2 regions of the Bradyrhizobium cedriense genome follow, and region 1 is predicted to be linked to the other one. Evidence: predicted binding sites of a transcription regulator. Region 1 holds the regulator's gene; the other holds the start of a gene.
What was found. Region 1 encodes LexA, which represses DNA repair genes until DNA is damaged. Its sites were predicted from a motif close to TGTTCNNNNTGTGTTCNG; they were not measured.

Region 1 (5,036 bases):
GCTTGCGACCACGCCATACGCCGCCTTCCACTTCCATCGCGTCACGCCATACGGCGTGCTCGCCAATCTCGGTGCGATGCCGGTAGTCTCGGCGCTGGTGATGCCGGCGGGACTGCTGGGATTGATCGCCGCGCCCTTCGGGCTCGACGGCGTGTTCTGGTGGCTGATGGGTATGGGGATCGAGTGGATGGTTGCGGTCTCGCGCTGGGTGGCGGCTCTGCCGGGTGCAGTCGGCCGCATTCCGGCGTTCGGGATCGCGCCGCTGATCGCGGCCAGCCTCGGCATCATCGCGATGGGTCTGTTGCGCACGCCCTTGCGCTGGTGCGGGGTCCTGGTGCTGCTGGCAGCGATCCTCTGGGGGCTGTCGGTGCGGCAGCCCGACATCCTGATTGCCGGGGATGGCCAGAGCGTTGCGGTGCGGAGTGGGGATGGGCGCCTGCATGTGATGCGTGCGAGCAAGGACGGCTTCCTGCTGAAGGAGTGGTTAGCTGCCGACGCCGATCCGCGCGATGCCGCCAACGCCTCGTTGGCGAGCGGTGTGTCGTGTGACGAGTCCGGTTGCGTCACTCCGCTCGCAGACGGGCGGCTGGTCGCGCTGTCCTTGCGTATCGATGCGCTGGCGGACGATTGCAGCCGCGCCGCGCTGGTGGTGACGGCGTGGCCCGCGCCGCCGGATTGCGCGGCGATGGTGGTCGATCGGCCGCGTCTCGCCAGTCAGGGCGCGCTGGCCCTGACGCAGAGCGGTGGCGGATTCTCGGTTAAGGCGGTGAGGACGCGGGGCGCGAGCCGCCCCTGGCTGCCGGCCGGTGCCGGCGATGGGGATTTCGGCGGCAGCCTTGCGCCGAGGACGGCAGTGTCCCGCAACCGGGACGCAACACCGTCAGAGACGGACTTGCAGGCTGACGATTGAGAACGGATATGGTGGCGGTCCGATGGCACTCCGTCGGACGCAAATCGGACCATCTCGCCGGCCTCGGCCGGCGATGGCATTTCGATCCTGGCCCTCGACCGTTGGCCGGGGCGATGACGTCAGCCGATCGGCTGGCGCGTGATCGTCGGCCGCGTGCCGGCGACGATTTGCGGCTTGTGCTCGCGCTCGCCAACCGTCTGGGTCACCGGCAATTGCAGCACGGTCGCGCGCTGGCCTTCGACGAGCTGTGTCACAAGCACGTACTTGCCGTCGGGGAATTCGATCGCGTCATGGTGGCGATCGGGAATGTGCGGGTCGATCTTGCCGAACTTGCCGACACGGGAGTTGACGGTGCGTGTCCAGATCCAGCGGTTGTCATAACGAACGTTGTCGGCGAAAGCGAGCTCCGTTCCCGGCAGCAGGCAGACCGCGACGGAGAGATCGGCTTCGGAGGCGAAGCCGCGCGTCGAGGTGCCGCGGAAGGTTGTCGTGACGATGGTCTCGCCGACCTCGGCGGGGCGCGTCGCGACGGCATGCAGGCTGTAGTCACACATCGGGTGCTCCTCATGCGAAGATGAGGACCCGCACCTCTTTCTGAGGCGCAGGCCTCTATCAGGTGGAAGCACGCAACGCTCTGCTTGGTTATGGGCAAATCTGCGGCTGCGTCCGCAAGCCGCGATCACATTATCTTTCCCTAATCCAATAGGAACAAAGCTCGCCTCCGTGCATTCAGGAGCCGCGTTCTTGGCGTTCGCGCTCGCAGCGCGAATATTGCCAGCTCGATTGCGAGGGCCGCGGCTGCACTCGGGGCACTGAGAATTTGGCCGCCGGCCGCAGTGGCCTTGCAGACATCTTACAGACATGGCGACGCATTCGTGCAGCAGCGGTGTGCGACGCTGATGCCGCGACCAGCGGCAGCACGACTGCTCATGGCCGGTCCGGCACGCGGTCATTCCTTGAACCGAAAGGCCGCAAAGCAATGCTGCTTCGTGCGGTGAGCCGAGCATGTCGCGCCGGAAGAGGGGCCGGACAATCTGTGCAGAACCAGAAAGACCATCCGGCCGGGGCGGAGACTCATCCGCTCCAAAGCAGTTGAGCGGCTGGATCCGCTCAGTACTTCCGGTAAAGCCCGATCAGCTTGCCCTGAATCTTCACCCGGTTCGGCGGAAGAATCCGGACTTCATAGGCTGAATTGGCGGGCTCGAGCGCAATGGAGGCGCCGCGCCGGCGGAAGCGCTTGAGCGTGGCCTCCTCGTCGTCGATCAGCGCCACCACGATGTCTCCGGTATCGGCACTCTCGTTGCGCTGGATCAGCGCCATGTCACCGTCGAGGATGCCGGCCTCCACCATCGAGTCGCCGCGCACTTCGAGTGCGTAGTGCTCGCCCGAGCCGAGCATGTCGGGCGGTACGCTGATGGTGTGGCTGCGGGTCTGCAACGCCTCGATCGGCGTGCCGGCCGCGATGCGGCCCATCACGGGCACAGCGACCGGACGCTCGCCCTCGTCCGCGGGCGGGCTGGAGCTCGCGCGTATCTTGCCGAGATTGCCCTCGATGACGCTCGGCGTGAAGCCGCGGCGACTGCCGGCGGCGGCCTGGAGCTCGGGCAGCTTGATAACCTCGATGGCGCGAGCGCGGTTGGGCAGGCGGCGGATGAAGCCGCGCTCCTCGAGCGCAGTGATCAGGCGATGGATGCCTGACTTGGAGCGCAGGTCGAGCGCATCCTTCATCTCATCGAAGGACGGCGGCACGCCGCTCTCCTTCAGACGTTCGCTGATGAACCGCAGAAGCTCGTATTGTTTGCGCGTCAACATCTCGACCAAAGTCCCCCGGTTGATGTCGTTCGATTCCGAGACGAGGAGTTCAGCGATAAGCTGCTACACGTTCGAAACAAATCATGAACGGACACTATATGTTCGATATGTGTTCCGCAACTGCTTAATTTATAGTGAACAGAGCGAAGCTCGCGCGACGCGTGTGGCCGTGTCGCTCAGCCGGGCAGGCGCAGCACCTCACAGGCCGTGCCGGCGTCGGCCCTTGGCGCGAACGGTGCGCGTACGAGAAGTACCTGTGCCGCAGCCAGATTCGCAAGCAGGGAGGAGTCCTGATGGCTGACGGGAATCACGACGAGCGTGCCGTCGCCGCGCGGCTCGAGGCGCGCACGCAGATAATCCTCGCGCTGGTCGTTGGCGCCGAGATCGCTGCCGAGCACCGCGCGCTCGCGGTGATGATGAATCACTGAACGGCCCGACAGCGCGCGAATCAGCGGCACCAAGAACAGGAAGGCGCACACGTAGGATGACACGGGATTGCCCGGCAGACCGATCACGCGCATCGCGCCGAGCCGGCCATGCATCATCGGCTTGCCCGGTCGCATCGCGATCTTCCAGAACGCCATCGCGATGCCTTCGTCTCGTAGCGCCTGCTGGACCAGATCATGATCGCCGACCGAGGCGCCGCCAGTCGTGACCAGGATGTCGGCGCCGCTCTCGCGGGCTCGACGGATGCCGGCCTTGGTGGCCTCCAGCGTATCGGCGGCAATGCCGAGGTCGATGGTCTCGGCGCCCTCGCTGCGGGCGAGCGCGTGCAGGGCGTAGCCGTTGGAGTAGACGATCTGGCCGTGGCTTGGCGCGGTGCCCGGCATCACCAGTTCGTCGCCGGTGGCAAGGATCGCGACCTTTGGGCGGCGGCAGACGGCAAGCTCGGGGTGATTCATGGCGGCCGCAAGCGCAAGATCGCGCTCGGTGAGGCGGGTTCCCTTGCGCAGGAGGACGTCGCCCTCGCGGAAGTCAACGCCGGCGGTGCGGATGTGCCGGCCCATGATCGCGGCTTCCTTGATCGTGACGCGGTTGCCCTCGGCGACCGTGTCCTCCTGGATCACGACGGTATCCGCGCCGTCGGGAATGATGCCGCCGGTGAAAATCCGCACAGCCTCGCCGGCACCGACCGATCCCGCAAATGGCCGGCCTGCCGCAATCTCGCCGATGACCGTCAGCCGGGAATCGATCCTCGCCGCATCGGCCGCGCGCACGGCATAGCCGTCCATCGCCGACATCGCCTGCGGCGGCTGGGTGCGCCGCGCTGCGACGTCGCGGGCGAGCACGCGGTGGAAGGCTGCGTCGAGAGCGACCATCTCTTCCGGCAGCGGCTCTGCACCCGCCAGCACCGCGGCAAGCGCGTCGGAAACGGGCATCAGGGCCAAAGATGAAATCTCCTGCTGGGCTGGCTCGGGCAAACTGGCAGCGAGAGTTCTAGCCGAGTGCCCGCCCAGAGGCAAAATGCGCCGACGCAGGACGATTCATCCTGCGTCCTGACACTTGCATCGGCGGATGCAGTTCAAATGCGCCGCGGCATGATCCGGAACGCGATACAGACTGGTACGAGGATGGCCACGGCGAGCACGAGGAGAACGAGCGCCACGACCAGCATCGGTCAACTCCGCGTCTGCTCGCCCGGAGTGATGTCGGGAGCTTTTGGGCTCTGATCCTTGTCCGGCAGAGGATCGGCCTGGGATTTCAGGTCGGCGGCCTTGCTGATCAATTTGGCGGAGAGGCGCGAATCCGACGTCGTTCTGGCGAATTCGAGAAGCAGAGAGGCCTGTTTTGTGAGGTAGGATTTGCCGAGCACGAGAATGAATCCGATGTAGAAGTCCCAACCGACTCTTAGAGTCCGGAAGAGGTATTCCGTTCCCGGAACTTCGTACAAAAATGCACAAACTGAGTTGGTTCCTCATCGGAGCCCGTTAAGTTCCCCGAACCGGACCTCAGGATCCTTGCGGTCAAATTCCCAAGGACAGCAACGCGCTGCCGACGTCACGCGGCGAGGTCACATGCACGGCGGTCAATCCGCGCGCCCGTGCGCCTTCGACGTTCTCGGCCAGATCGTCGAAGAACACAATGCGCTCCGCGGGGACGCCGATCGCCGCCACGACGTGGTCGAAGGCCTCCGCATCAGGTTTGCGCAGACCGATGCTGGACGACAGGTAAACCTCGCGGAAGTGGCTCAGCAGGTCGGCGTACTCCCTGGAGAAATAATCCACGTGCGGCCGATTGGTGTTGGAGAAGGCATAAAGCGGCATCTGCTTTGCCGCGCGCGGCAACAGCTCGGCGATGTCGGGCATCTCGCCTG
Region 2 (5,036 bases), on a different contig from region 1:
TCCAGCTTCGCGGTGATGTCGTCCGTCAGCGCGACGGGGCCTGAATAGTCCGGCCCGCCATGAACGATGCGGTGACCGACCGCCCGCAGGCTGCGTTCGCCGAACCGGTCCCCGATGAAGGCGAGCACGTCGGCGAACAGATGGCCGCCAGCAGGGTCCGGTGCCTCCCTCCGCGTCTCGAACAGGTCTTCGCCGGCGGGGCCCTTCACCACAAGCCGGGGTCTCGCCTCGTGCTCGTCGAGCAGGCCCTTGCACAGGAGAACGGGGGCGGTCGCGGAGATGTCGAACAGGCCGAACTTGATGCTCGACGATCCGGAGTTGAGCACGAGCACGGTGTCCGGCATGGCGTCAGTCTCCGGCTTCCGCGGGCGTGGTCCCGCCTGCGCTGTTGGGCCAGACCCAGTCCCGGATCTCGGGCATGTCCTCGCCGTGCTCGCGGATATAGCGGGAGTGTTCGATCAGCTTGTCGCGGAATTGCTGCTTCACATGCGCCGCCTTGGTCGCGAGCCCCGGCACGCGCTCGATCGCCTCGATCGCGAGATGGTAGCGGTCGAGCTCGTTGAGCACGACCATGTCGAACGGCGTCGTCGTGGTGCCTTCCTCGGCGAAACCCCGCACGTGCATGCCGGCATGATTGGTACGGTTGTAGGTCAGCCGATGGATCAGGTAGGGATAGCCATGATAGGCGAAGATCACGGGCTTGTCCGAGGTGAACAGGCCGTCGAAGTCGCGATCGGAAAGGCCGTGCGGGTGCTGCTTCCTGGGTTGCAGCGTCATCAGGTCGACGACGTTGACGACGCGGATCTTCAAATCAGGCAGCGCCTTGCGCAGGAGGTCTACGGCCGCGAGCGTCTCCAGCGTCGGCACGTCGCCGGCGCAGGCCATCACCACGTCGGGCTCGCCCTTTCCATCCTCCGTTCCGGCCCAGGTCCAGATACCAATGCCGGCATCGCAGTGTGTCGCTGCGTCCTGCATCGAGAGCCATTGCGGCGCCGGCTGCTTACCGGCGACGATGACGTTGATGCGGTTGTAGGTGCGCAGGCAGTGATCGGCGATCCACAACAGCGTGTTGGCATCCGGCGGGAAGTAGATGCGGACGATGTCGGCCTTCTTGTTGGCGACGAGGTCGACGAAGCCGGGGTCCTGATGGCTGAAGCCGTTATGGTCCTGGCGCCAGACATGCGAGGTCAGGAGATAGTTGAGCGAGGCGATCGGGCGCCGCCACGGCAGTTCGCGCGTGACCTTCAGCCATTTGGCATGCTGATTGAACATGGAATCCACGATGTGGATGAAGGCCTCGTAGCAGGAAAAGAAGCCGTGCCGTCCGGTGAGCAGATAGCCCTCGAGCCAGCCCTGGCAGAGATGCTCGCTCAAGACCTCCATCACGCGGCCGTCCTGGGCGAGATGCACGTCGTAGGATTCGATCGGCTCCATCCAGACGCGTTCGGTGGCCTCGAACACGGCATCCAGCCGGTTCGACGCCGTCTCGTCCGGGCCCATGATGCGGAAATTGCGCTCTTGGGCGTTGAGGCGGATGACGTCGCGCAGGAATTTGCCGAGCTCGCGCGTCGCTTCGGCCGTGGAGCCGCCGGGCTGCGGCACCTCGATTGCGAAGCGGCGGAAGTCCGGCAGCTTCAGCTCTTTCTCCAGGAGGCCGCCATTGGCATGTGGATTGGCGCCCATGCGCCTGACACCTTCGGGCGCGAGTGCTTGAAGCTCGGGAATGAGAGCGCCGCTCGCGTCGAACAGCTTTTCGGGCTCATAGCTGCGCATCCAGTCTTCGAGGATCTTCAGATGCGCCGGATTTTCGCGGCAGCCGCTGACCGGCACTTGATGCGCGCGCCAGAACCCCTCGACCTTCTTGCCGTCGACTTCCTTCGGTCCGGTCCAGCCCTTCGGGCTGCGCAACACGATCATCGGCCAGCGCGGCCGCTCGACGCTTTCCCGCCCGTCGCGGGCATGCTGCTGGATCGAACGGATACTGGCGAGCGCGACGTCGAGCGCGTCCGCCATGGTCTGGTGCATCAATTTGGGATCGTCGCCCGCGACGAACAGCGGCTCGTGGCCGAACCCGCGGAAGAGATCGCGGATCTCTTCGTCCCGCATCCGCCCGAGCACGGTTGGATTGGCGATCTTGTAGCCGTTGAGATGCAGGACCGGCAGCACCGCGCCGTCATGGGCCGGGTTCAAGAACTTGTTCGAATGCCAGGACGCCGCGAGCGGGCCGGTCTCGGCCTCGCCGTCGCCGACCACGCAGGCGACGATCAGATCAGGATTGTCGAAGGCCGCGCCATAGGCATGGACCAGCGCGTAGCCGAGTTCGCCGCCTTCGTGGATCGAGCCCGGGGTTTCCGGCGCCGCATGGCTCGGGATGCCGCCGGGGAAGGAGAACTGCCTGAACAGCTTGCGCAATCCGTCCGCATCGCGCGCGATGTCGGGATAGATCTCGCTGTAGCTGCCTTCCAGATAGGTGTTGGCGACCATGCCGGGGCCGCCATGGCCCGGGCCGCAGACATAGATGACGTCGAGGTCCAGCGCGCGGATGACGCGGTTGAGATGGGCGTAGATGAAGTTCAGCCCGGGCGTCGTGCCCCAATGTCCCAGCAAACGCGGCTTGATGTGCTCGGGCCGTAACGGCTCGCGCAGCAGCGGATTGTCGAGCAGGTAGATCTGCCCGACGGAGAGGTAGTTCGCGGCGCGCCAATAGCGATCGAGCAGATCGAGGTCGCTGCTCGCGGCAGCCGATTGTTGTTGATTTGTCATGTTGTTGCCGACCTTCACCCAGCGATCGTCACCAACTTTGTTCCGGCGCGATCGATCCGTCGCGGGATCAAATCGGATCGCGGTGACAGGGGTGTTGCGTGAGGTCAAAGGCGTGCGCCCGAAGTTTGGGCGGCTACTGTGCATGGGGTTGTTTTCACGTTTTTTGTTTGTGTTCTTGATTTGTTCCTTTGTCATGCTATCTTGGCTTCATGAGTCCAGCATCTTCACATGCTCTCAAGCACCCGCCGGTCACGGCGCCCTCCGAGCCGGCGGGTGCGCCTTCAGATTTCCCCGAGCTTGGCGTCGCCATCGACCGCGCGCGCAGGCGAGGGCGGGGTGCCCAGTCCAACGCCAGCGGCCGCTATGAAGCCGAGGCCCGCGTCGCCTTCGACGATGGCTGGCAGAGCCTGGAAGAGCTGCCGCCGTTCAAGACCAGTGTCGGTATCGACACCTCGCGCAAGGTGATCACCCGCAACGATTCCCCCGACATCGGCTTCGACCGCTCGATCAATCCCTATCGCGGCTGCGAGCACGGCTGCGTCTACTGCTTCGCGCGGCCGACCCATGCCTATCTCGGCCTCTCGCCGGGGCTCGACTTCGAGTCGAAACTGTTCGCCAAGCCCGAGGCGCCGGCGCTGCTGGAGAAGGAGCTCGCCGCCTCTGGCTACGAGCCGCGGATGATCGCGATCGGTACCAACACCGATCCCTACCAGCCCATCGAGCGCGAGCGGAAGATCATGCGCGGTATCCTCGAGGTCCTGGAACGCGCCGGCCATCCGGTCGGCATCGTCACCAAATCGGCGCTGGTGATGCGCGACATCGACATTCTCGCACGCATGGCCAAGCGCAACCTCGCCAAGGTCGCGATCTCGGTGACCTCGCTCGATCCGAAGCTGGCGCGCACCATGGAGCCGCGGGCCTCGACACCGCCCAAGCGGCTGGAGGCGCTGAAGCTGCTTTCGGAGGCCGGCATTCCCACCACAGTGATGGTCGCGCCCGTGATCCCCGCGCTCAACGATTCCGAGATCGAGCGCATCCTCGATGCCGCCGCCCATGCCGGCGTCAAGGAAGCCTCCTACGTGCTGCTGCGGCTGCCGCTGGAGGTGCGCGATCTCTTCCGCGAATGGCTGATGGCGAACTATCCGGACCGCTATCGCCACGTCTTCACCCTGATTCGCGACATGCGCGGCGGGCGCGATTACGATGCGAAATGGGGCGAGCGGATGAAGGGCACGGGGCCGATGGCCTGGACGATCGGCCGCCGCTTCGAGATCGCTTGCGACAGGCTCGGCCTCAACAAGCGTCGCTCCCGGCTGACGACGGATCACTTCGCGCGGCCGAAGCGGAACGGCGATCAGCTCAGCCTGTTCTGAGACGGGAAGCGAGCGAGGTGTGTCATGAGCGAGGAATTGCCGGCCCCGGTGCCGAGGCTCACCGTCATCACGCTTGGTGTGAGCGACATGCGCGCCAGCATTGCCTTCTACGACGCGCTCGGCTTTTCGCGTCGGCTGAAGGCGACCGGCGAGGCGGTCGCCTTCTACGACACCGGCGGTCCGGTGCTCGCGCTGTACCCGTGGGATCAGCTCGCGGCCGATGCGAACTTGCCGGGCCAAGCGAGGCCGACGAGCTTCCGCGGCACGACGCTCGCCTGGAATTGCGCCACGCGCGAGGAGGTCGACGCGGTGCTGTCCTTCGTAGTCGACAAGGGAGCCGCGCTGCTGAAGGCGGCGCACGAGACCGACTACGGCGGCTATTCCGGCTACTTCGCCGACCCCGACGGCCATCCTTGGGAGGTCGTGGTCGCGCCCGGCATCGAAGTGGGCGAGGACCGCCGGGTGCATCTGGCGGAGTAGGACGGTCGGCCTGAATAACGGGAATTATCCTGGGTTCCCGGTTGCGCTGACGAAGCCTCTTGCGCACGATCCCGGCCATGATTCGGGACAAGTCCGCCAAGAACCCAGCCAGAGACGCGCCGAAACAGGAGGCTGCGAAGAAGGCCGCGCCTGCCAACGCGGCCAAGATGCTTGCGGCGAAGACGCCTGCGGCCAAGGCTCCGAAGGTTCCTGTCGGCAAGAAAGGTATCATTGCCGTTGCTCCGCCGACCTTCCGCCGCGAGCGCGCGCTGATCAAGCGCGGCGTCTGGCCGGTCGCCGGGTGCGACGAGGCCGGCCGCGGCCCGCTGGCAGGTCCCGTGGTGGCAGCGGCGGTGATTCTCGACCCCGACCGTATTCCGCGTGGCATCGATGATTCCAAGCGGCTGACCGCCGAGGAGC

Region 2: ACYCVF_RS09990 (PA0069 family radical SAM protein) is a predicted target of LexA. The motif match lies at 2,934-2,951, and genes of this name have one in related genera.

What each region holds. Positions count from the first base shown of each region.
Region 1 covers NZ_JBTSWB010000008.1:229,845-234,880, reverse strand. The annotation lists gene ACYCVF_RS28970 (ComEC/Rec2 family competence protein) at 1-910, shown strand, start outside; gene ACYCVF_RS28965 (hypothetical protein) at 1,030-1,464, opposite strand; gene lexA (transcriptional repressor LexA) at 2,021-2,722, opposite strand; gene ACYCVF_RS28955 (molybdopterin molybdotransferase MoeA) at 2,899-4,110, opposite strand; gene ACYCVF_RS28950 (hypothetical protein) at 4,341-4,535, opposite strand; gene ACYCVF_RS28945 (HAD family hydrolase) at 4,687-5,036, opposite strand, start outside.
Region 2 covers NZ_JBTSWB010000002.1:800,232-805,267, forward strand. The annotation lists gene ACYCVF_RS09980 (acetate/propionate family kinase) at 1-344, opposite strand, end outside; gene ACYCVF_RS09985 (phosphoketolase family protein) at 349-2,763, opposite strand; gene ACYCVF_RS09990 (PA0069 family radical SAM protein) at 2,973-4,136, shown strand; gene ACYCVF_RS09995 (VOC family protein) at 4,161-4,616, shown strand; gene ACYCVF_RS10000 (ribonuclease HII) at 4,694-5,036, shown strand, end outside.